DNA from 2 places in the Leuconostoc sp. JNUCC 76 genome. Region 2 is predicted to be linked to the other one. Evidence: predicted binding sites of a transcription regulator. Region 2 holds the regulator's gene; the other holds the start of a gene.

Region 1 (11,978 bases), 160 kb from region 2:
GTTCTAGGTGTTATTGTTGCGGCTAAATTCTTTACTAGTATGGATGTCGATTTATTAAACAAGTTAATTGTTGTTGTAGCTCTGTGGACGATTTTTGGGTTGGTTCGTGATTCTATGAAGAAGAATGTTTAAAAAAATTATGAAAAGGTATTGTCAACAGCTTGATTTTCTGGTATTATAATATAGTTGTTTGAGATATGGGAGTGTAGCGAAGTCTGGCTAAACGCGACGGACTGTAACTCCGTTCCTTCGGGTTCGTAGGTTCGAATCCTACCGCTCCCATTGCCGATAAAAGCTAACGGCAAAATAAATTAGCTATTGCCCCTTCGCCAAGTGGTAAGGCATCGGTTTTTGGTACCGACATGCGCTGGTTCGAATCCAGCAGGGGCAATTAATATGAAAAGGAACTTGGGAGAGTTCCTTTTTTTGTATATAATTATCCGTAACAGATAAAATGTGAGGCGATGATTATGAACTTTTTTGTTAATAAGGCAATTGGGCAAAGTAATAGCGGCGTTGAACACGCACAGTTTTATCGTGCGCACTGTTTTCGTGAAAAAAAGATTGAATTTAAGTTTGTCTTCACTGACTTATTACCACAGTTACACCATCATATGCAATTGTGGTCCTTACCAGAAAATGAAGTTATCGGATTATATGATTTTTTGTTAAGTGATGATCCAAATCGATACGCCCAAACAGGTTTAACAGAAATTAATGAATATTCCACTAACTCTTTGTGGGATTTAACAAACACTCAGCGCACCATCGTGCACCAGACAACAGGTCAATATACTGAAACCATTTTTCGTTCTAAAAGTTATTCTGAAGCAAAAAAAATATTCTTGATAGATGATGATCGTGTTATTTTAAAAAATGGTACCCATGAAATAATGTGGCACTATCGAGACAGTGGTTCACGTGGAAAAATTGCTACAAATATTCATCTACATAATTTTCGTGGTAAAAACTATGTTTTTTCAACAAAAGAAGCATTAATTGATTTCTTTTTTATAGAAATACAACATATTTTTCAAAAAAATATTTATTTTTTAGATCGTGGGACAGCGTGTGAAGAATCATTAGTACGATTAAAGCGCATTGGATTACCTTTGAAAATTGTGGATATGATTCATGCTGAACATCTAGTAACCTATCAAGCTGGGCACCCTTTATGGAACAATTATTATCAATACATGTTTGATCATCTAGATGATATGGACTTAGTCGTAACAGCTACAGAATTGCAAGCTGAGACGATAAAAAAACAACTTACTCAAATGAACATGCGAGGTGCCGATAAAATTTGTGCAGTACCGGTCGGTGGGGTAGCTAAATTAGAAAATCCACGTCGCTGGCACGGCGGGACTGCACATTTCGTCACCGCCTCACGCTTACATCCAGAAAAAAATATAGTACAAATTATAAAAGCTGTTAAAAAATTACGCGACGAGGGGATGGATGTCACATTAGCCATCTACGGTTCAGGAAACGAAAAAGAAAATATACAAAGGACAATAGCGGAATTAGACTTGCAATTTAGTGTGCATTTAAAAGGTTTGAGCCAAGACATTATTCATGATTTTCAAAAATATGATGCATTTGTATCAGCCTCTTATTCTGAGGGGTTCGGATTGACGTATATTGAAGCCATTGGGAACGCTTTACCGATAGCTACCTATGCTAACTTATATGGTGCCCAAGAGCTTGTGTGTGAGGGAGTGAATGGGTGTTTAGCTGCTTTTGACAGAGACAAAGCGCAAGAGCGTGCTAACATTTCAAATCTTGCTGATGCAATGCGACGAATTTTTGATAATTATGATCATCTGTCTGTTGGCGCTCACCAAAAAGCACAGGAATATCAGACAAATAACATCGCTGATCAATGGCAAAAGATATGTGAGGTGCTAATATGAAGATAGAGATTATCAATTCCCTCACAGAAACCAATTTAAAGGGAGTTGCTTGGCAAATTGAGCAAGTAAAGTCCGGTAATAGTGATGAATTGTGGTTGGCTACACCACATGAAGATGCAGCGCATCTCATTAAAAAACTTGGTATAAATCCTCGTAGAGTGTTTGATATATATGCGCAGTCTTATTTAAGTGAGATTGATGAAACCAAAGGCATCTGGTGGGGTGAATTACCAGTGCCCAACGAGGCGCAATTGATTATTAACAAAGACTGGACTAAAAGTATAGTTAGTCGTGGGCAACAACTAGCAACTGTACGTTGGTTTGGTGATTCGAAACGAATCGTACAGGCAGTTGTTTGGCAGGATTCAGATGGTAAAATAGACTATAAAGATATTTATTTACGGGACGGACGTTTATTTGCAAAACAATATTTTAGCGAAGGAAAGTTATTAGAATCCGATTTTTATTTTGGTCATCCTGAAGTGGTGGTCAGCGATTACTATTTTGAAGGTAAACGAAACTTTGTTTATGTGGCTGGTCAAAAATATGCTAGTGCTGAAAAATATATGATGAACACGTTAAGTAAATATGCTGAAAATGATTATAATGTTACACAGTTGCAAAGCGAAATGAGCTACGTACCTAAGCGAACAACGTTAACAATTCTTGACGAATTATCAAACGAAAAAAAAGATATCTGGAGTCAATTAACCGTTATTTTAAAAGATAATCAACATGTAATAACGCAGATTTTGGTGGACCAAAAAAATTATTTGAAATTACGGATGACGGGATTGCCTATGAAAAAGGTTCATCGTCGAAATTAATCGTGCAGTTTCTCACACGCGAACAACACAAAGACAAAATTTTGTTTTATAATAGACTTGTAACTATAAAAATTTGGAGGCTATCATGGCTAAATTGACTGTTTCAGATTTGGAACTTTCAGGTAAGAAAGTATTGATGCGCGTTGATTTCAACGTGCCTATCAAGGCAGGCGTTATCGGAAACGATAACCGTATTGTGGCAGCTTTGCCAACAATCAAGTATGTTTTGGAAAACAATGGTCGCGCAATTTTGTTCTCTCATTTGGGACGTATTAAGTCTGAAGACGATAAGAAAGAATTGTCATTAGCACCAGTTGCCGCACGCTTGGGTGAATTGTTGGGTAAGGACGTTAAGTTCGTACCACAAACTCGTGGTGAAGAATTAGAATCAGCAATCAACGCTTTGCAAGATGGTGAAGTTTTGATGGTTGAAAACACACGTTTTGAAGACGTCGTTGATGGCGAAGTGGTCAAAAACGAATCAAAGAACAATCCTGAATTAGGTAAGTATTGGGCATCATTGGGTGATGACTTGTTCATCAACGATGCCTTTGGTACAGCTCACCGTGCCCACGCTTCAAACGTAGGTATTGCTTCAAATGTTTCACAAGCAGCTGCTGGCTTCTTGATGGAAAAAGAAATCAAGTTCTTGGGTGATGCTGTTGCGAACCCAGTTCGTCCTTTCGTTGCTATTATCGGTGGTGCAAAGGTTTCTGATAAAATTGAAATCGTAAAGTCATTGCTGAACAAGGCCGATAAGGTTATCGTTGGTGGTGGAATGGCCTATACATTCGATGCTGCTAAGGGTAACAAGATTGGTAATTCATTGTTTGAATCTGATAAAGTTGAATTGGCCAAGGAATTGATGGCAGAAGCTGGCGACAAGTTGGTTTTGCCAATCGATTCAATTGCTGCTGACGCATTTTCAAACGATGCAAAGACTGAAGTTGTTGATGCCGAAGCTGGTATTCCTGATGGCTACATGGGTCTAGATATTGGTCCTAAGTCTGTTAAGTTGTTGCAAGACACATTGTCTGATGCAAAGACTGTTGTTTGGAACGGACCTATGGGTGTCTTCGAAATGCCTAGTTTTGCTAAGGGTACTTTGGCAATTGGTGAAGAATTGGTTAAAGTTACTGAAAATGGTGGTACAACAATCGTTGGTGGTGGTGATTCAACTGCTGCGGTACAACAATTGGGTGTTGCTGACAAGTTGACACACATTTCAACTGGTGGTGGTGCTTCACTTGAGTATCTTGAAGGTAAGGAATTACCTGGTATTGCTTCAATTTCAGAAAAGTAATAACGAAAAGCGCGCGTGAGCGCTTTTTTTGTACAATAATTTAAAAATTGTTAAACGTTTGATTGATTAATTACTGTATATATGGTTTAATAATTAACGGACAAAATAACGTTTGCCAGTGAGCAGACATTTTGGAGGAAAATATTATATGACAGTTAGTCAGTCCGAGAACGTAGCGCAACAGGAATCAATATCTATGGGGAAGATGACCAGTGAACAAAAAGTTGTTCTTGGTTCAACAACTCTGGGATTCACCTTAGATCATATGGATGCAACATTTTTATCTTTTGCATTAGCTCCTATGATTGCTGAATTACATATTACCGGAGCACAAGGTGGTATTATCGCAGCGATGTCGAATTGGGGGGCACTATTAGGAAGCCTCTTGTTTGGTATTTTAGCAGATCGTATTGGTCGTGTTAAGGTTTTATCTTATACAATTATGTTGGTAACTTTTGCAACAGTGATTCTTGCATTTTTAGACAACACACATACGATTTATGCTGCCCGTTTCTTGTTAGGAATGGGAACCGGTGGTGAGTATGGTGTAAGTATGGCATTAATTGCAGAGAGTTTTAGAGCCAGCCGTGTCGGGCGTATGAGCTCTATTACTGCGATTGGCGGTCAAGTTGGTGCTATACTTGCTGCAATTTTAGCGACATTAATTATGCCGTCATTTGGATGGCGTGGATTGTTCATGCTAGGCTTTCTACCATTAATCGTTGTATATATTGTTCGCCGTCATTTAAAAGAAACACCTGAATTTGAACAGCTACAATCGGATTATAAGGCTGGTAAAAAGAAATTCAGTTTTGCAACGATTGCTAATAGCCCCAAGCGTGCTTACACATCGTTTGTATTGATTATCATGTTAACCATACAAACGTCTGGTTATTATGGATTAATGAACTGGTTACCAACAATTATGCGTAAGCAATTGGGTATTACAGAAACAATTACAGCAGGATACGTTAATCTTGGTATGATACCAATTATTATCGGTATGGCAGTCGGTATGCTGACTTTTGGTACGATTTTAGATACAATTGGTCCTCGACGTGCTTTTGCCATATTCTTAGTTGCATCAGCGCTTATGATTTATGTCTTTACATTTGCATATAATATGTGGACATTAATTATACTGGGTGCTTTAGTTGGATTTTTCTCTAACGGTATGTATGGTGGATTTGGAGCGGTTATCAGTCGTCTGTATCCATCAGAAATAAGAGCCACAGCTGCTAACACATTGATGGGATCTGGACGTGCCATTGGGGCATTTTCATCAGTCGTAATCGGTTGGATTATGGATAACTACAATGTTGCTACTGTTATGTTGAGCTTGTCATTCATGTACATGGTGAGCTTGATCTTTATGCTGACAATTCCCGGATTTAAAAAGCTAGGTCGTAATTAATAGTTTAATAAATTTTAAAAGAGCATTTATTAATAATGCTCTTTTTTAGGTTGATTTATGTGAATCGAGTCACTAACACTATACATTAAATAGCAACTTATACTTTACAAATCTACTAATTAGGGTTAAAATTAATTGTAAATAAGTTCACATATAAGAAAGAGGTTCAAAATGAAAGCAGCAGTTGTTCGTAACGTAAATGATGGTTATGTCGATTTAATCGATGATTGGCAACCACGTGCGTTGGCATTTGGGGATGCATTGGTCGATGTTGAATATGTTGGCCTATGTCACACTGATTTGCACTGTGCAAATGGCGATTTCGGTGATCCTAATAAAATTGGTGAACGTAATGGTGATTTTGGTCGTGTCATTGGGCACGAAGGTGTGGGACGTGTTTCAAAGTTAGGTGAAGGTGCCGACGCTTATCTTAAAGTTGGCGACCGTGTGTCAATCGCTTGGTTCTATGATTCATGTGGTGTTTGTGATTATTGTGTATCAGGAAATGAAACTTTCTGTCGTAAGGTACGTAATTCTGGTTATACAATTGATGGTGCAATGTCACAACAAGTTGTTGTGAATGCTCAGTATGCTGTCAAGGTCCCTGAAGGGTTAGATCCTGTAGAGGCTACTTCAATTACTTGTGCCGGCGTTACGATGTACAAGGCCTTGAAAGTTGGCGAAACTAAGCCTGGAGAATGGGTATCTGTTCATGGTGCTGGTGGGTTAGGTAACCTAGCTGTCCAATATGCACACAGTGTTTTTGGTGCACATGTTGCTGTTATTGATGGTAATGATGACAAGTTGGCAGCTGCAAAGGCTAACGGTGCGGAAGTTCTTGTTAACCGTAAAAAAGAAGACGTTGTAGCTAAAGTTAATGAGTTAACTGGTGGTGTACATAATGCTCAAGTGACGGCTGTTAATGATGCTGCGTTTTCACAAGCTGTTAATGTATTGCGTCCAATGGGTAAATTGGTGGCTGTTGCTTTGCCACAAGGTGACATGGCCTTGAACATTGCTAAAACAGTTCTTGATGGTATCGAGGTTCGTGGCTCTCTAGTTGGTACGCGAGCAGATTTGAAAGAAGCATTCCAATTTGGTGCTGAAGGGAAAGTGAAGCCAATCGTTGAAACTGTTGCTTTCCAAGATATGAACGATATTATTGATGAAATGAAAGCCGGTTCAATTACTGGTCGTAAGGTTATTGATTTTACAACACTTTAATAAATAAAAACCTAGATAACTATATAATAGTTATCTAGGTTTTTATTTGATGTTTAGGAATCAAATATTAGCTTCTAGTACGATTAGATTACCTTCTGAATCATGTATTGAAAAAGCAATTTTATTACCAAATCGCTCCTCCGGTTCCCCGACAATAGGGACAAAGTTATTACGAAGATGTTTTACTAATTCGCTCTGATGATCTCGAACTAGCATTTCAAGATTATTTGTAGGTGCCCCAGGAACAAAAATGATGTCTTCGCCATCTATAACTAGGTGGCGACCACTTTGATGGCCGGATTGTGGTAGGTCAAATACATCGCGCCAAAAACGGTAAGCCCGATTAACGTCAGTTGCGGGTATGGTTTTAATGTTTAGTTTACGTGGTTTCATAATAGTTATAGTATAGCTTATTTTTGACTTTTTTCAACTAATTCCATATCTTGTTTTCGAGTTAATATTGTATAAACAGTAATTGCTAGTGCAAATAGACCCATGAAAATCCAAGCAATATTTGGTGAATAAATATTCGCTACTCCAAGAAAAATGAGTTGACCCATAGGGGCTGTTGACATGGCAAATGTATTAATTAGACCAGAAACACTGGCTAATCGGGAATCATCAATTCGATTCATTATAATAGCCCCTAATTTTGGATTGATTTTTGCTTCAATATATGAAAATAAGAAAATAACTAGCATCCACAAAGAACCATTCGGATAAATATTAGGAACAGATGCAGTTAGAACAATACCTACACAAGAAATACCAACCAATTGCTTTGTGGTAAATTTTTTTAAAAAATCATTAGTAATTAAAGAACCGATTAGCATACCAATTGAACTTATTCCGCCAAAAATTGCCACAGTTGTACCGAAGTTATCAATAATTAATGAACTATTGTGTAGTAACGTGAGGTTAAAAATGCCATTAAAAGATGAGCCAACAAAATTAACAGCTGTAGCTAATAATATCATTTGAAAAAATAAATGATCCTTGTAGACATAGCTAAATGTTGATTTTAAATCTGATAAAAAAGATGTTTTCGTGGTTGAATTTAATGTAGATTCAATTTTTTCTTCCGCCTCTGTGAATTGTTTTTGATTTAGCGCCATAATTATCCACGCGATTATAAACAATGAAGCGTTAGTGAAACTAAAAATGGCATAATTTTGATGTAAGAGACCCAGAAATGCAACACCAGAAAAACCGCCAATCAGATTGACGGTAATACCGATAGCTTGTTCTAAGCTCATTGCTTCGTGCATATCGCTATCCGTTAGAATGAAACGTGACACGGGTTTCATTAGTAAATTACTATAAGAACCAATGACATCACTTGTAAAAACGAGTAATAATAGAATCAAAAAACTCCAAAATTGACCACCGAAAAAAATCAAGATTACAGTAATAGCTAAAAATATTAGAGTTTGTGTTATACGAGACATAGCCCAAGCACGTAAATGATTTTTAGTCTTGTCAGCTAAATTACCGGCAACAATAGATAATAATGACGGTAGTATTTCTGTAAAAGCTACTAGAGTTACTGCCCAATTTTTATTTGGTAAGGTCGCTGCATATACAAGAAAGACAATATTGAAAAAGCTGCTTCCCAAGTTATTAATAAGTTGGGAAATAATCATTACGCGAAAAGCTACGTTTTTTTTAGCAACATGCATACTAATTTCTCCTTATTACATGGTAAATTGAATAATTTAAGCATACATGTTAAAGTTCTTATAATAGCGAAAAGAGAATATATTCTCTTTTTTTGAATGAGGATATTGAAAATGGATTACGGTGCAACATTTAAACGTCTACGAGAAGACAAAGGATTAAAAATAGTTGATTTGGAGCAACCAAGTATTTCTCGCTCATTAATTGGAAAATTTGAAAAAGGAAAAACTCGCATATCGGCTGATCGTCTCGATAAATTACTAACTGATATGGGTGTGAGTCATGATGAGTTTCACTTTTTAGGTGGAGAAATCAATAATAATTATATCTACATGATGATTCATGAAATGGGTGTTCAGTCAGGTAAATCGCATGAAAAAAAACAACTTGAAGAAATGATTAACAGAGCGACAAATGATATGCGTCAAGGACGTGGGGGTATTAGTGCGAGGTTTATACGTGATTTTGGTTTGATGATAAAAGGTGCACTCACAGAAAAAAACAATGGTGAAATATATAACATTGATATTGTTAAAAATCATGTTAAACCGGCTGTTCACTTTTTGAAAAAAGCAGAGACGTGGGGGCAAATGGAATTAGATATTTTCACGTTATTTTATTTTGGAATGTCTCCATATGACCTGTTGACATTGGGACGTTTGGCAGTCAAACGTGCAGGTTTTTACACTCAACTACGCACAGAAAAAACACGGCTAATAGATATTGCTTATACTGCATTCAACGGATTGCTATTTGTTGATCTTGAGGGTGCAGCAGAAATGATGGCTATTTCAGAAAAGATATTGAGTAACTCCGATCAGTTCATGAAAGACTGGACTAGTGAAAGACTCCGTTTGAAGTTAGGGAAAGGGTTACTAACAATGCTACAAGGGAATGTCAAAGTAGGATATGAACTGGCTAATTCGGTTATTAATGTTTATGAGATTGCTGAACTGCATGATAACGCTAAATACTCAAAAGAGGTTATTAAAAAAACACGTGATGCAATTTTATCAGGAGAACCGCAAAAAATACCACGTACTTACTCAATGTTGCTATAAAGTATGGTAAACTTATTGTTATGGCATTATTAGAAATTTCAGGCCTTTCAATGGCCTACGCAGAAAAAACTTTATATGAAGATGCAGCGTTTGAGCTACAAGCTGGAGAACACATGGGAATTGTCGGCCAAAATGGTGCTGGTAAGTCAACACTTATCAAAATCATTACTGGTCAGGAACTTCCTCTTTCTGGTAAAATCGAATGGCAAAAAGGCTTAAAAGTTGGTTACTTAGACCAGTATGCAGAAATTCCTGAAGGAATGACGCTGGTCGATTTTTTGCATACAGCTTATCAAGACTTGTATGATAAGCAAGATCGTATCACCGAATTATACAATGAATATGCAGAGAGCCTATCTGAGAAATTGTTAGAACGAGCCGGTCGTATGCAAGAAGAGCTTGATGCCGCTGGTTTCTATGATGTGGATACTAAAATTGAGCGTGTGATTTCTGGACTGGGTTTGGAAGCTATCGGACGGACGAGAGAATTAGAATCAATGTCGGGTGGTCAACGTGCAAAAGTTATTTTGGCTAAGCTATTGTTAGAAAATGACGACGTTATTATCTTGGATGAACCAACAAACTATTTAGATGTGGCCCATATTGAATGGCTTGAAGATTTCCTACAGTCTTTTGAAGGCTCAGCGATGATTATTTCGCATGATTTTGACTTTTTGGATAAGGTAACAAATGCAATAATTGACTTATCTTTTGGCAAAATTACTAAGTTCCGTGGCTCATTCAAAAAGGCAATGCGCCAAAAAGATGAACGTGCTGAACAACAATTACGTCAATATGAAAAACAACAAGGCGAGATTGAGAAGGCTCAAAAGTTTATTGCTAAAAACAAAGCTCGTGCTTCAACATCAAAACAAGCTAAGTCTCGTGAAAAAATGTTGGCAAGAATGGATCGAGTTGATCCACCTTCAGAAGCATTACAGGCCAAGTTTAATTTTCCTTATGTTAATTCACAATCTGCAAATGCATTGACAGTGAATGAACTGTCAGTCGGTTATGTAACACCAGTGTTAGAACCAGTAACTTTTTCAATGACTTCGGGACAAAAAGTTGTTTTCAAAGGGTTCAACGGTGCTGGTAAATCGACATTAATCAAATCAGTTTTGGGTGTTATACCAGCACTTGGAGGTGAATCGGAATTTTCTCCATCTGCAATCGTGAATTATTTTGATCAGGATTTAGAATGGGATAATGATGAGAAAACCCCACTACAAGAAATGCAAGACCGTTTCCCTAAACTGGAGCCTAAAGCTTTACGAACACGGTTGGCTGCTGCTGGTATTAATGCTGAAAATGCACAAAAGCCATTAAAACAGTTATCCGGTGGTGAACAAACGAAAGTTAAATTGGCTATTATGGAAATGAAGCCAAGCAATTTCTTAATTTTAGATGAACCTACAAATCATTTAGATGAAGGAACTAAAAATGCGTTACGAAAAGCAATTGATAAATTCCCTGGGAATGTTATTATTGTTTCCCACGAAACTAGCTTCACTAAGGGGTTGGGAGACAAAGAATTAAACGTTGCTGCGTTAAGTTATAAGGAAGAAGCAGAATAAAAGGAGTGTGCGAACAGTCGCACAAATTTTATAATATGAATTTAATCACACAATCAAGTATGCCTAAACAAATTACAGTGATTGATGTGGTTGACTCAACAATGATAAAAGGCCGAGACATGCTCAATGCGGGTGTGTCTAGGCCTTTTGGCGTTGTTAGCAACCAACAGACGGCTGGTTATGGAAAGAAGGGGCGTTCATTTTTCTCACCTAAAGGAGCGGGTATATATCAAACATTTGTTTTTGATATTCAGAATGGATTCGATGCAGGTCTATTAACTACGGGGGTGGCTGTATCGGTTGCTCATGCAATTTTCAAAGTTAGTGGTATCCAAGTTGATCTTAAATGGGTAAATGATTTATACTTAAACGATCGCAAGATTGCAGGAATATTAGTAGAAGGTATTTTAACAAATAATGTCGTAACTCAGGTAGCTATTGGTATTGGTTTAAATATTTTGCCCACTGCTGTTCCACAAGAATTAAAACATATTGTTGGAACATTAGGAGTAGATGTTGATAAAAATTTGCTCGTACAAACTATTTTTTCTGAAATTGTAAGTGACTTTTCCGACTATAAAAGTGGTCTACATCTTGCCTATTATCGTAAGCATTCATATTTAAACAATAAACATGTTATTTTAAAAACAGGTAGTGCAGATGTTGAGGGAGATATTTGTGGTATTGGAAATCATGGAGAGTTACTTATAGAGCAAAATGGCCATATTTCAGCGTTTATTAGTGGGGATGTGATTAAAGTAGTTCTAAGAGAAGGAACAGGCAATGAGGACAAATAAAGAGCATGTAACGTACTAGCTCTTTTTTCTCATAAGACTCTTGATTTACTTTAAATAAAGGCCTTATGAATAATTTTGGGTATTGCTATCCGTTCTAAATTCTGGTATATTAGTTATTGTTATGGAGAAGTACTCAAGCGGCTGAAGAGGCGCCCTTGCTAAGGGTGTAGACGTGTTAAAGC
Region 2 (11,978 bases):
CAAATCCTGGTGCCTTAACCGCAACAACGTTGAATGTACCGCGCATCTTGTTCAAAACTAATGTTGGCAAGGCTTCACCGGTGATATCATCAGCAATGATCAACAAAGCACGTCCTTGTTCAACAACACTTTGCAATACTGGCAAAATATCTTGAATGTTACCAATCTTCTTATCAGTAATCAAGATGTATGGATTATCTAGATTAGCTTCCATTTTGTCATTGTCGGTCACCATGTATTGTGACATGTAACCACGATCGAATTGCATACCTTCAACAACGTCAAGTGTTGTTTCGATACCCTTTGATTCTTCAATAGTGATCACACCGTCATTACCAACTTTATTCATCGCTTCAGCAATCAATTCACCAACTTCTTCATTGGCGGCTGAAATTGATGCAATTTGAGCAATTTCATCTTTAGTATTAACTGTGTGTGACATTTCATGCAACTTTGCAACGGCTGCAGCAGTGGCTTTTTCAATTCCTGTTCGAATACCAACAGGGTTAGCACCGGCAGTCACATTCTTCAAGCCCTCACCAACAATTGCTTGAGTCAAAACAGTGGCGGTTGTTGTACCATCACCTGCGATATCATTTGTCTTTGAAGCAACTTCAGCGACAAGCTTAGCACCCATATTTTCAAAATGATCTTCTAATTCAATTGCCTTGGCAATCGTTACACCATCATTTGTAATCGTTGGTGCACCATATGATTGTTCCAAAACCACGTTACGACCCTTTGGTCCAATTGTTGTTTTAACTGTATCAGCTAATTTATCAACACCCGCCTTCATCTTTGCGCGTGCATCTTCTGAAAACTTTAATTCTTTAGCCATGATTTAAATATCTCCTTTGATTTGATAATTATTCGACGACTGCAACAATGTCTTTTTCGTGCAAAGCTAAATAGTCTTGCCCCTCAAATGACACTTCTTGTCCTGCATACTTATCAAACAAGACTTCATCACCGACTTTAACTGTCAAATCACGGACTGTGCCATCATTTAAGACATAACCCGTACCCGCAGCTACAACTTTACCAGTAACAGGCTTGTCCTTAGCATTACTTGCCAAAACAATCCCACCGACAGTTTCTTCTGCAGCTTCCGTTACTTCAATAATCACACGATCACCTAATGGCTTCAACATGGATTCATACCTCCGAGATTTTCTTTTTAGCACTCTTTTATAATGAGTGCTAATTACAACTTTAAGTATATCACTATCGTACTAAATGTCAATAAAAAAGACATGATATAGACACCATGTCTTTAAAAAAATGTACCACCATGGGCTTCAGAAATATCATAAGCAATTGTGAAAGCTTCAGGATCAACTTGATGAATACCACGCAAAAAATGATTATATTCATGATTATCAAGCACGACCATAAGCATTTCCCGACCATCACCCATATAACCACCCCGAACATCCATAATAGTAAAACCTTTATCACCATCAATTAAATATTTTTTTAAATCATCAATACGATGATTTGTTGTGATATAAACCATTTTACGACGATCTAATCCTGTCTCAATGTAATTCATAACCACAGCGGTGATAACTAACGAAAAGAGTGCCAAAATTAATGCTTCTAATCCCTCAGTAGCCAAGTTACCCAAAGAAACAACAGTATCAATTGCTAACAAGGACAATGCAGGTGAAATACGAAAATATTTTTTAAAAATCATTGGAGGGACTGCAGTACCTCCACTTGAAGCATCAATACGATATAGTAATGCCACGCCAACAGCAAAAATACTGCCCCCCACCAAAACTGCAAATGTTCGGTCATGTAGTACTTGAAAACTTGGTGTTATTTTTAGTAATACAGGTAACACAATACTGCCAAATGCAATTCGAGCCGTCGTACCGCGATCTAAAAAAACACCCGCCAAAACAATCATAATCAAATTAACAACCAAAACAGTTGCTGCACGATCAAATCCAACCAATTCATTCATCAAAATAGCAAATCCCGTAGCACCACCGGCAGCAACTTTTGCGGGTGCATAGAAAAAATTGATACTAATTGCCACGATTTCCAGTGCCATTACAATAACAATATAGCGTAGTGCTTGATAATTCTTAAGTATTTTCATTTAGTATCCTCATTGTTTGTGGCATTTGAAAATTTATTTATGTTTAAAACGTGCCCGGACTGTGTCCCATAAAGTAGGCATACGTAGTATTTTTTCATTTCCAAGGTGCTCGCGCATTACTTTAAGTACGCTACCTGACTCCTTAGCAGAAAAATACAGTTCTACCTTATCCGTTTTAATTTTAAATCGACGACTTACTCGTTCTCCTGAAACGTGTACATATACGGCCATCACATTTTGCCATGGAATTTGAATATAATCTTCAACGTTATTATCATTGAAAAACTCAAATGCCCTATCACCTACTAAAATCTTACCATATTTAGCCCCAATACCAAGATAAGAAATCCCCGGTGTTGCTAATTCTGCCTTCGTATTCAAAGATTGTACCATGATTTCTTTCCCCTAACTTCTTATGTATTGACAAAAGCGCTCGCCTCATCGACAAGCACTTTTATCAGAAATCTTATTACATTATGTTTAAAGCATGCATTGCGATACCAAAGATGAAAATACCAATAATCATAACAATTGGAGAAACCTTCTTCTTTAACAACCACATTGCCAAGAATGTCAACAAAAGACCCATCAAACCAGGAATCAAGCTATCTAAGTTACTTTGTAAAGTATTAGGCGCCATCTTAGTTAAAGACAACCCTGATGCCTGTTCACTTAAAATTTTTTGTAATTGTCCACCTGTAACGGCGCCATTTGGGAAGTTAATATAAGCCCCTTCGGACAACTTCTTTGCAGGTAACTCAAGAATAAATTTAATCGATACCCAACGTTCAACTAAGACCGCTAAGATAAACATTCCTAAAATCGAAGCACCTTTGGTAATATCTTTTAGTAAGCCACCTGATAAATCTTGTGTGATAGCGCTACCAGCTTTATAACCAAATTCTTGTGTATACCATAAGAAGGCCATACGGATAATATTCCAAAGAACAAAGAATAGGATAGGGCCAAGAATATTACCGCTCATTGCTAAGGATGCACCTAATGCACCTATAATTGGTCGAATCGTAAACCAAAAGACAGGATCACCAATTCCAGCTAGCGGACCCATCATACCAATCTTAACCCCTTGAATGGCAGTATCATCAATCGGAGCACCGTTGGCACGTTCTTCTTCCAAGGCCAATGTTACACCAAGAATAGGTGAAGCAACATAAGGATGAGTGTTAAAAAATTCTAGATGTCGCTGCAAGGCAGCTGAACGATCTTCTTTTGACTTGTATAACTTTTTAATCGCCGGAATCATGGCATAAGCCCATCCAACGTTTTGCATACGTTCGTAGTTCCATGATCCTTGCAAGAATTGTGAACGCCATGCAACTGACATACGATCTTTTCGTGTTAGTTCAATTTTTGTTTCAGCCATTATCTTGCCCCTTTCTAATACTTATTCAAAATGTCGCCGACTGGATCGCCGCCACCATTTGAACCGCCGCCGTTGTTGTTACCACCCATCTTTGACAAATTAATATAAATCAAAGCAAGAGCAAGACCGATTGCACCTAAAGCAATTAATGTCAGTTCACTAACAGCTGCAAGTGCAAAACCAATGGCGAAGAATGGCCATACTTCACGTGTTGCCATCATATTGATAACCAAGGCATAACCTACGGCAACAACCATACCACCACCGATTGTCATACCACCAGTCAACCATTCAGGCATTGATGTTAATACTGCTCGAACAGCTGCTGCAGGAACAGCAATTAATATTGCAGCCGGAATGGCAATTCGTAGTCCCTGTAATAGCAGAGCAAACAAGTGCAATCGTTCAATTGTTCCTATTTTTCCTTCTTTAGCGGCAGCATCAGCACCGTGAGTCAAACCCACCGCAATAGTACGAACAATCATGGTTAAGAAAAGACCGGCAACAGCCAATGGAATAGCAGAAGCAACAGCCACTGAAATACCAGTTCCTGAGAAATCGCCACCCTTAACCATAATAATCGAAGAGGCTACTGAGGCCAAAGCAATATCAGGAGCAACAGCAGCACCAATATTAGCCCAACCCAAGGCAATCATTTGTAACGTACCACCTAGAATTATACCAGCTGTAAGATGACCAGTTACTAAACCGATCAGTGTAGCTGATACTAGTGGTTGATGAATTTGAAATTCATCAAGAATACCTTCCATACCTGCAAAGAAGGCAATAATTACGACTAACACTATCGCAATAACAGACATATTAGACACCTTTCTTAATTAAACATTTTTCATGTAAAATTATTTAACATTCGCTTTCTTAATCAATTCAAACAAGTTAGCCTTACTATCATTAGGAACCTTTCGAACATCGAATTCAACACCTAAATCACGCAACTTTTCAAAGGCCGCGACATCAGTTTTATCCATTGATAAGACCTTATTGACCATTGTCTTTCCTTCTGAGTGTGCCATCGATCCCACATTCAACGTCTTGATTGGAACACCACCTTCAACAGCAGCCAAAACATCCTCAACAGTCTCAAACAACAAGAAAGCATCAACGCCACCAAAACGATCGTCTTTTGCAACCTCAATCATTTTGCTGATTGGCACAATGTTTGCACGGACATTATTAGGAGCAGCTTGTTGAATCAAACTTTTACGCAACTCGTCTTTTGCAACCGCATCTGAAACCACGATAATGCGATTCGCTTTTGAATCAGGTGTCCATGCAGTGGCGACTTGACCATGAAGCAATCGAGTATCCAATCTCGCTAACTTAATATTAATGTGCCCTTCTTTCAATCCTACTGTAGATGCTTTAGTTGTGTTATCCGCAGACGTATCTTCCTCAGCTTCCGGAACTGACTTCACGCCATCTTTAGCGACAGGAACCAAATAAGTTGCCAAACCTGCTGCAGTTTCCTGACTCAAACGACCAGCGTACGCTTCAATTAACATTGGCAAATTCAATCCGGCAACAATAGCCATCTTTTCTGGATTTTCCTTTTGAATAAGGCTAGCACGATTAAATGGTGAACCACCCCACAAATCAACTAAGAATAGAACTTGATCGTCATTGCTAAACTTAGCCAATGCTTCTTGATAATGTTTATCTAAGTCATCTGGACCTTCATTAGGTAAAAATGTAACGACTTCAACATTTTCTTGTTCACCGAAAATCATTGAACCCGACATCAGTATACCTTTTGCAAAGTCTCCGTGACTGGCAATAATTAGATTAACCATCCGGTTATCTCCTTCTCATTAAAATACTTACTATATGATTATAACGGAACAAAACAGTTTTGTAAACGCTTTCAGTAAAGTTTTTTGTTACCGTTTACATATTTAATTATAATCCTAGTTTACAAAAAAGTACAAGCTTTCACCTTTTCTTACATAGCTTGTATTTTCTTTTCATAAAATAATTTTTTCTAAAAGTAAATTGTGATGAAAACTAATGAAATAATAACTTACAATTTAGCGACATCTTCTAAATTCATCTCACAAATGCGTCTTTATTTGTTGTTGTAGGCGTGACAAAACTGCGTATGAGTGTCATATCACCGTCTAATCGGTAGTTTTTTGCATCACTCAATACGATAAAACTATCACCTTTTTTGATTTGATCGGCATCGATAAAACCGGACCCTTCAATCACTGTAAACAGTTCATAATGATGAGTTTGTTCAAACAATGATGGGCCGCGAACCAACAACTTATCTATGGTAAATTTTGTTGCTACTACCAAACGTTCAATGACAGTTTGATCAACAATCGTTGTATCTTGAATTAAGGTAGGATCTACATGAGGCACAGTCGTAACTGCTAAGGCCTCTTCAATTTGGAGCGGGCGCTTTTCTTTTGTGGTGGCATCAATTCGATCAAAGTCGTAGAATCGATATGTTGTGTCAGAACTCTGCTGTATCTCAAGAGCAATAATACCAGCCCCTAAAGCGTGAAATGTACCAGAAGCAACATAAAAGAAATCTCCTTTCTGCACTGGAATCGTGCGCAATAACTTGTGCCATTCTTTTTGATCAACCATCTTTTTTAATTCATCTCGTGTTTTCGCATGATGACCATAATATATTTTAGAACCTGGCTTTGCCTCTAAAATATACCAACTTTCTGTTTTGCCAAATTTTTCGTAAGACTGTTTATCATTCGGATGAACCTGAATTGATAGATTTTCATGAGCGTCCAAAATTTTCACTAATAGTGGAAATGCTTCATCACGTCCATGACCACCAAACAACTCTGGATGATCTTGCCAAACTCGACTCAATCCTTGACCTGCTAATTTCCCGTTAATTACAGTAGATTGTCCATTACTATGGGCAGCAATTGTCCAAGCCTCCCCAGTATGATCACTCGGAATTTTATAATTAAAGGCTTTCAGGGCACTTCCACCCCACATCTTTTCATGTAGCTCTGCTTGTAAATGTAATATCGTCATAATGTAATCGCTTTCATTTTTATTTAAAAAAATTATTTTAAGTTAAATCCTTTATCTTTAGCATACTTCGTCAATAATGGTGTTGTTTTTTGTTCACGAGTTAACATTCGAGCATTGTTTTCTGTCCAAGAACGTTCAATACCTCGATTCGCATAATATTCAACCATCACTTTATTATACGCGGTAACTGCCTCTTCTAACTGTTCTTGATTATAGCGATCCTTCATCAAAAAGCCACTTTCACCAAGTTTTGGCTTAATACCAGGATTATCCGCCGGATGACCAACCGAGAAGCCCATCACCGCTTTCACATAACGTGGCAAGTTGAGATGCTCTTCGTAAATTTCTAAGGCTCCTAATGCACCAGCCATAGTCACACTGCCTAATCCCAGTGATTCAGCAGCAACTTGAGCCCGTCCGAGAGCAATTCCGGCGCTCACAATACCACCTTCAAGTACTGCATAGCTCTGTATGTTCTCTTCTGCCTGACGGCGCTGCTCATCGTTTAAGCCTATTAAATCTTTATTGTAGTCAACCGTTACAACAAAGTATCTTGCTGCAGTTTCAATATATTTCATGCCTACTTTAGTAGTAATATCAGCCTTTATATCTTGTGATGTAATTTCTATAAAAGTTACTGGTTGGTAATTATTCATATTAGGTCCTGCAGTTGCAGCACGAATAATTTCTGAAACCTGTTGATCAGAGACCATTTCATCTGTAAAGGAACGTATGGACATATGTTGATTAAGCACATCTAAGGTTGGGTTAGACATAGTAAAATCCTTTCATGAAACCAAATAATATTCATACCTAGATAGTACCATAAAATTATGATAAAATAATAAAATATTCATTGGAGAAATTTATGCAATTCGGGAAATTCCGGTTAGGATTACGTACATTAAAGACTGCCCTGGCCGTTATGATAATTATTACGTCTTTTTATTTTTTTCATCGACCACCATTTGTTGCTTGTCTAGCAGCAGTTTTTGCTTTGCGTGAAAGTTGGGACAAAACACTAAATTTTGCGAAAGTTCGTTTGATTTCTAACACTGTTGGCGGTGCCTTTGCACTTTTTTACTTTATTGTTCATCAGCAAACACATCAAGCAGCATGGGTATCCATGATTTTGTTACCAGTATTGGTAATTGTTGTCATTGTTTTATTAGATGGCTTCAACTACAACAGTGGCGTCATTGGTGCAATGGCCGCTTTACTAATGATTTCACTTAATATTCCTGCTGGTGCAACAATTATTTACGTCATTGATCGAATTGTTGATACATTTATTGGTGTTGTCATGGCAATAGCAATTAATCGATTTTGGTCACCAAAAAAAGCGACGTAAGTCGCTTTTTTAGATACCTAAATATTTTTCAATAGTCTTCAAAACCCCATCGTTTGTGTTCACATCGACGGCTTTTTTAGTTACTCTTTGTTGCATAAACGGCTCAGCATTAGGCATCACGAACCCATTTTCGTATTTAGTCAGCATCTCTAAATCATTACCATTATCGCCAAATACCATCACTTCACTATCTAAAACATTGTAGTAATCTTGCAAAACTTGTAGTCCTGCTGCCTTATCAACACCTTTTCCAAGTACATCAACTGAACCAAATCCAGATCCCGTGGCATGTAGCTCGTCACCGAAAATATTGCGAAGTGCAGCCACATGTTGCTGCACTTCATTATTTGGCCACACAAAAGTAATACCTAAGATATGATCATCAACTTGCATTAATTTTTCAACTTGCTTGACATTGGGATAAAATTGAAATACCATTTCTGCTACTTGCCCAGTGGCATGATTAGATACATAAGTCCCCTTATCACCAGTCATGATAATAATATTTTCTGCCGAGTCTGGATTTTTTGCATTCCATTCAATTACTTTTTCTAATTGTTGTGCTGATAAGTGAACCGAATATAATTGTTGTTCAAATGTTGATACAACTGCACCATTGGATCCAACAAAATCCATTTCAAAGCCATTATTAATTGTTGGGGCAAACAATTGTTGTAGATTTTTAACTTGGCGCCCTGATGCTGCCACAAAACGCATCTCACGTGTATTCATGACTGATAAAACACGCTCAAATCTAGCTTGACTGTATTCATCATTTGCAGTCAAAAATGTACCGTCCATGTCTGACGCAATTAATTTAATTGACATTACTTGTCTCCTACCTGTAAATACTATCTTTCAATTGTACCAAAAAAGCGCCGTTAAGCGCTAATTTCATTCAAATTGTTTAAGATATTCTTGGTACCCTGATTCATCAACAACCCAATCTAATTCACCAATATATTCTGCATGTGGATCATGATAGGCAAATTCATGTTTGAATTTGTACAATCCATCCGAATTATCAAATTCGCCAATGCCACCGAAATCATATTCGACTTTGCCTAATTCAAGTCCCCACTTAAGCATCTCATATTGAATAGCTGCAGGTGCATTATGCTTTCCAAATTCACGATATGAACCAGCATACATATACCAAATTTCATCACCATAAGAAAATCCAAGACCACTGGCAATAACTTGCCCTTCAAAATGAGCCAAATAAACACGGAACAATCCTGTTCCACGCCATAACTTTTGCATGCGCAAGAAATAGTCAATTGGTCGATGCGTTATACCATGATTTTTAGCCATTGAAACATAAGTGTCAAAAAGTGCTCGAACATCTTCTTCACTATCACCACTTGTAATCGTTACACCATCACGAAAAGCACGACGAATATCATTTCTAACCTTTGGCTTAAAATGTAACATTAATTCATCTTCATTAGTAATGGGGTCAGCTCCCTCACCACGACCGTCATAATATAAGACCACATTCTTACGCGGTTGAATATTACCATGCATATGTTGAACTTGTTTATTTCTGGTTTGAAAACCAGCATCAAGGTATTTCTGATTTAATTCATCTGAATATGCAATTTCTGGATCCATACGAACCAAAAATACATTATCTGGCAAAGCTGCTAAGGCCTCAGAAATCATTGACTTAATTAAATCAATATTTTCAACGTCTGCCACTGGGCCACGCCCAACATAAGCCAGTAGTTTCCCGGGAACTGCTTCAACAGTCAAAATAGACATCACAGCATCAATTTTTCCATCTGTCTCATGATAAACATAAAGATGTCCCCAATTAGATTTTAATTTCCCCCACAATGGATCTTGTGTCACTTGCCCGCGTGGATTTTCACGAACAAATTTTTGATAATCAGTTACTTTTTTGGAATCATCTAAATTTAAAATAGTCATGTGAAATTATAGTCCTGTCGTAATTGAGCCGTAGTTTTCAATGAAGTAAACTAACGTCTGTAATTCATTTGTTAAATCAACGTTTTGTACACGAACACCTGCCGGAACAGTTACACGCACCGGTGTAAAGTTTAAAATGCCCTTAACGCCCGTTTCTACTAATTGATCTGTTATTTCTTGTGCTACACCTTGAGGAACAGTTAGAATCGCAATATTAATGCGTTGTGCTGTCATCTGTTCTTGTAATTCTTCCATAGAATAAATAGGCACACCTGATAAAATTGTACCAGCACGTTTTTCGTCAGCATCAAAGGCTGCTGCAATACGCATATTCGACGATTGATGAAAGTTGAAATTTAATAACGCTTGTCCAAGATTTCCTGCACCAATTAAGGCCACATTAATTAGACTATCTTGGTCTAAAACATTAGCAAAAAAATCTAAAAGCGCTTTGACGTCATAACCATAGCCACGCTTACCTAGCGCACCAAAATATGAAAAATCTCGACGAATTGTTGCCGCGTCGAACTTAATAGCTTCACTCAACTCTGAGGAAGAAATCCGTTCCTTACCAGCATCATGTAAAAATGTTAGATAACGAAAATATATAGGTAGCCGCTTAGCAGTTGCACGCGGTATTTTAGGTTGTTGAGTCATAATTATCTCCATTAATTAAACTTGTGAACTTTTGCATAACTAGTATACCATATATAAAAAGGTTTTAGCAAAAGATAGTGATGTTTTCACAATGATGTCAGGATTGTAACAATTCAAAATCTAATCCCGGATCCGTGTTTAAATCTAAATCAGCAAAAATATTTTTCTTGTAATTCCAATAACCTGCAGCACCAATCATTGCCGCATTATCCCCTGTATACTGCATCGGAACGGGGATAAATTCTGTCTTTGGAAAATCGTTTAATAGCATAGTCAATTCTTCACGTAATTGAGAATTTGCGGCGACACCACCAGCTAATACAAAACTTTTAACGGGAAAATTTTCTAATGCTCGTTTTGTTCGACCAATTAATGCATCAACAACAGCATTTTGAAAGCTAGTCGCCAAATCATCCTGATTGATCGTTTCCTCTTTTTGATTGGCGTGATGCACATAATTAATTACCGCACTCTTCAAACCAGAAAAACTAAAATCATAATTATCTTCATATGCCATGGCAGTTGGAAATTTAATGGTTGGTTGGCCTCTATGAGCCATCTCATCAATTGTCTTCCCAGCAGGATACGGCAAATTTAATAGCCGCCCAACTTTATCAAAACTTTCTCCAGCCGCATCATCACGTGTTTCACCAATAACTTCAAATTGGTTTTCTTCACGCATCAATACAAGTTCAGTATGTCCACCAGATACCATTAATGCCATGGCTGGATATTTAATTGGTTTGTTGAAATTTGCCGCTGCAATATGGCCTGCTAAGTGATTAACTGGAATAACTGGCAAGCCATGCGCCAGAGCAAATGTTTTCGCCCCCATTAAGCCGACTAATAAAGATCCAACTAGTCCCGGGCCATATGTTACAGCAACCGCGTCAAGCGCTTTGGGTTCGACATGAGCGGTGTCTAAAGCATCGTTTAATACCCGGGTAATCCATTCAATATGATGTCTACTGGCCACTTCAGGAACAATACCACCAAAGCGTTGATGTGAATTAATTTGGGTAGCCACACTGTTGCTTAGAACAATGTTACCGTCTTCAACAATGGCGACACTTGTTTCATCCGCACTTGATTCAAAGGAAATTATTTTAGTCAATTTTTTTCTCCATCATAATTGCATCATCACCATTTCTATAATATTTTTCACGACGATAATACTCTGTAAATCCCAGCTTTCTATATAGTGCTTGGGCACTTCCATTTTGTGCTGATACTTCAAGTAAAAATCGAGTAACTTGCTTCATATTAAAAATATGTTTAAAAATGTTCTGTGCAACACCTTGCTTTTGATAATCAGGATGTACTGCAACACTAACAATTTCAGCTTCATCAAGTATTGTCGTAATACCAACAAAACCACCATCCCCGATAAAATAAGCTGTCCTGGGACTAGCTAAATCATGTTCAAAAACGCTTTTGGGCCAAGGAGATGATCCAAAAGCAGCATCGGCTATATGCCATATCAAGTCAATATCTTCAGTTGTTGCTCGTCGAATCATCAAAGT

The links. Region 2 encodes Rex, which represses fermentation and respiration genes when NADH is low (regulators of the CRP and FNR family bind a similar motif). Its sites were predicted from a motif close to TTGTGAANTANTTCACAA; they were not measured.
Region 1: adhP (alcohol dehydrogenase AdhP) is a predicted target of Rex. The motif match lies at 5,596-5,613, and genes of this name have one in related genera.

Annotation. Positions count from the first base shown of each region.
Region 1 covers NZ_CM132206.1:2,016,615-2,028,592, reverse strand. The annotation lists gene JNUCC76_RS10270 (TSUP family transporter) at 1-132, shown strand, start outside; tRNA gene JNUCC76_RS10265 (tRNA-Tyr) at 200-282, shown strand; tRNA gene JNUCC76_RS10260 (tRNA-Gln) at 320-391, shown strand; gene JNUCC76_RS10255 (glycosyltransferase) at 471-1,916, shown strand; gene JNUCC76_RS10250 (glycosyltransferase) at 1,913-2,743, shown strand; gene JNUCC76_RS10245 (phosphoglycerate kinase) at 2,829-4,046, shown strand; gene JNUCC76_RS10240 (MFS transporter) at 4,195-5,460, shown strand; gene adhP (alcohol dehydrogenase AdhP) at 5,632-6,684, shown strand; gene JNUCC76_RS10230 (VOC family protein) at 6,745-7,077, opposite strand; gene JNUCC76_RS10225 (MFS transporter) at 7,095-8,363, opposite strand; gene JNUCC76_RS10220 (helix-turn-helix domain-containing protein) at 8,475-9,422, shown strand; gene JNUCC76_RS10215 (ABC-F family ATP-binding cassette domain-containing protein) at 9,443-10,999, shown strand; gene JNUCC76_RS10210 (biotin--[acetyl-CoA-carboxylase] ligase) at 11,035-11,796, shown strand; tRNA gene JNUCC76_RS10205 (tRNA-Ser) at 11,920-11,978, shown strand, end outside.
Region 2 covers NZ_CM132206.1:1,856,820-1,868,797, forward strand. The annotation lists gene groL (chaperonin GroEL) at 1-838, opposite strand, end outside; gene groES (co-chaperone GroES) at 867-1,151, opposite strand; gene JNUCC76_RS09380 (YitT family protein) at 1,274-2,107, opposite strand; gene JNUCC76_RS09385 (DUF956 family protein) at 2,141-2,500, opposite strand; gene JNUCC76_RS09390 (PTS system mannose/fructose/sorbose family transporter subunit IID) at 2,577-3,491, opposite strand; gene JNUCC76_RS09395 (PTS mannose/fructose/sorbose transporter subunit IIC) at 3,506-4,312, opposite strand; gene JNUCC76_RS09400 (mannose/fructose/sorbose PTS transporter subunit IIA) at 4,352-5,302, opposite strand; gene JNUCC76_RS09405 (type I phosphomannose isomerase catalytic subunit) at 5,556-6,515, opposite strand; gene JNUCC76_RS09410 (nitroreductase family protein) at 6,548-7,291, opposite strand; gene JNUCC76_RS09415 (FUSC family protein) at 7,384-7,866, shown strand; gene JNUCC76_RS09420 (HAD-IIB family hydrolase) at 7,876-8,694, opposite strand; gene JNUCC76_RS09425 (lipid II:glycine glycyltransferase FemX) at 8,761-9,798, opposite strand; gene JNUCC76_RS09430 (redox-sensing transcriptional repressor Rex) at 9,805-10,455, opposite strand; gene tsaD (tRNA (adenosine(37)-N6)-threonylcarbamoyltransferase complex transferase subunit TsaD) at 10,553-11,569, opposite strand; gene rimI (ribosomal protein S18-alanine N-acetyltransferase) at 11,562-11,972, opposite strand; gene rimI (ribosomal protein S18-alanine N-acetyltransferase) at 11,950-11,978, opposite strand, start outside.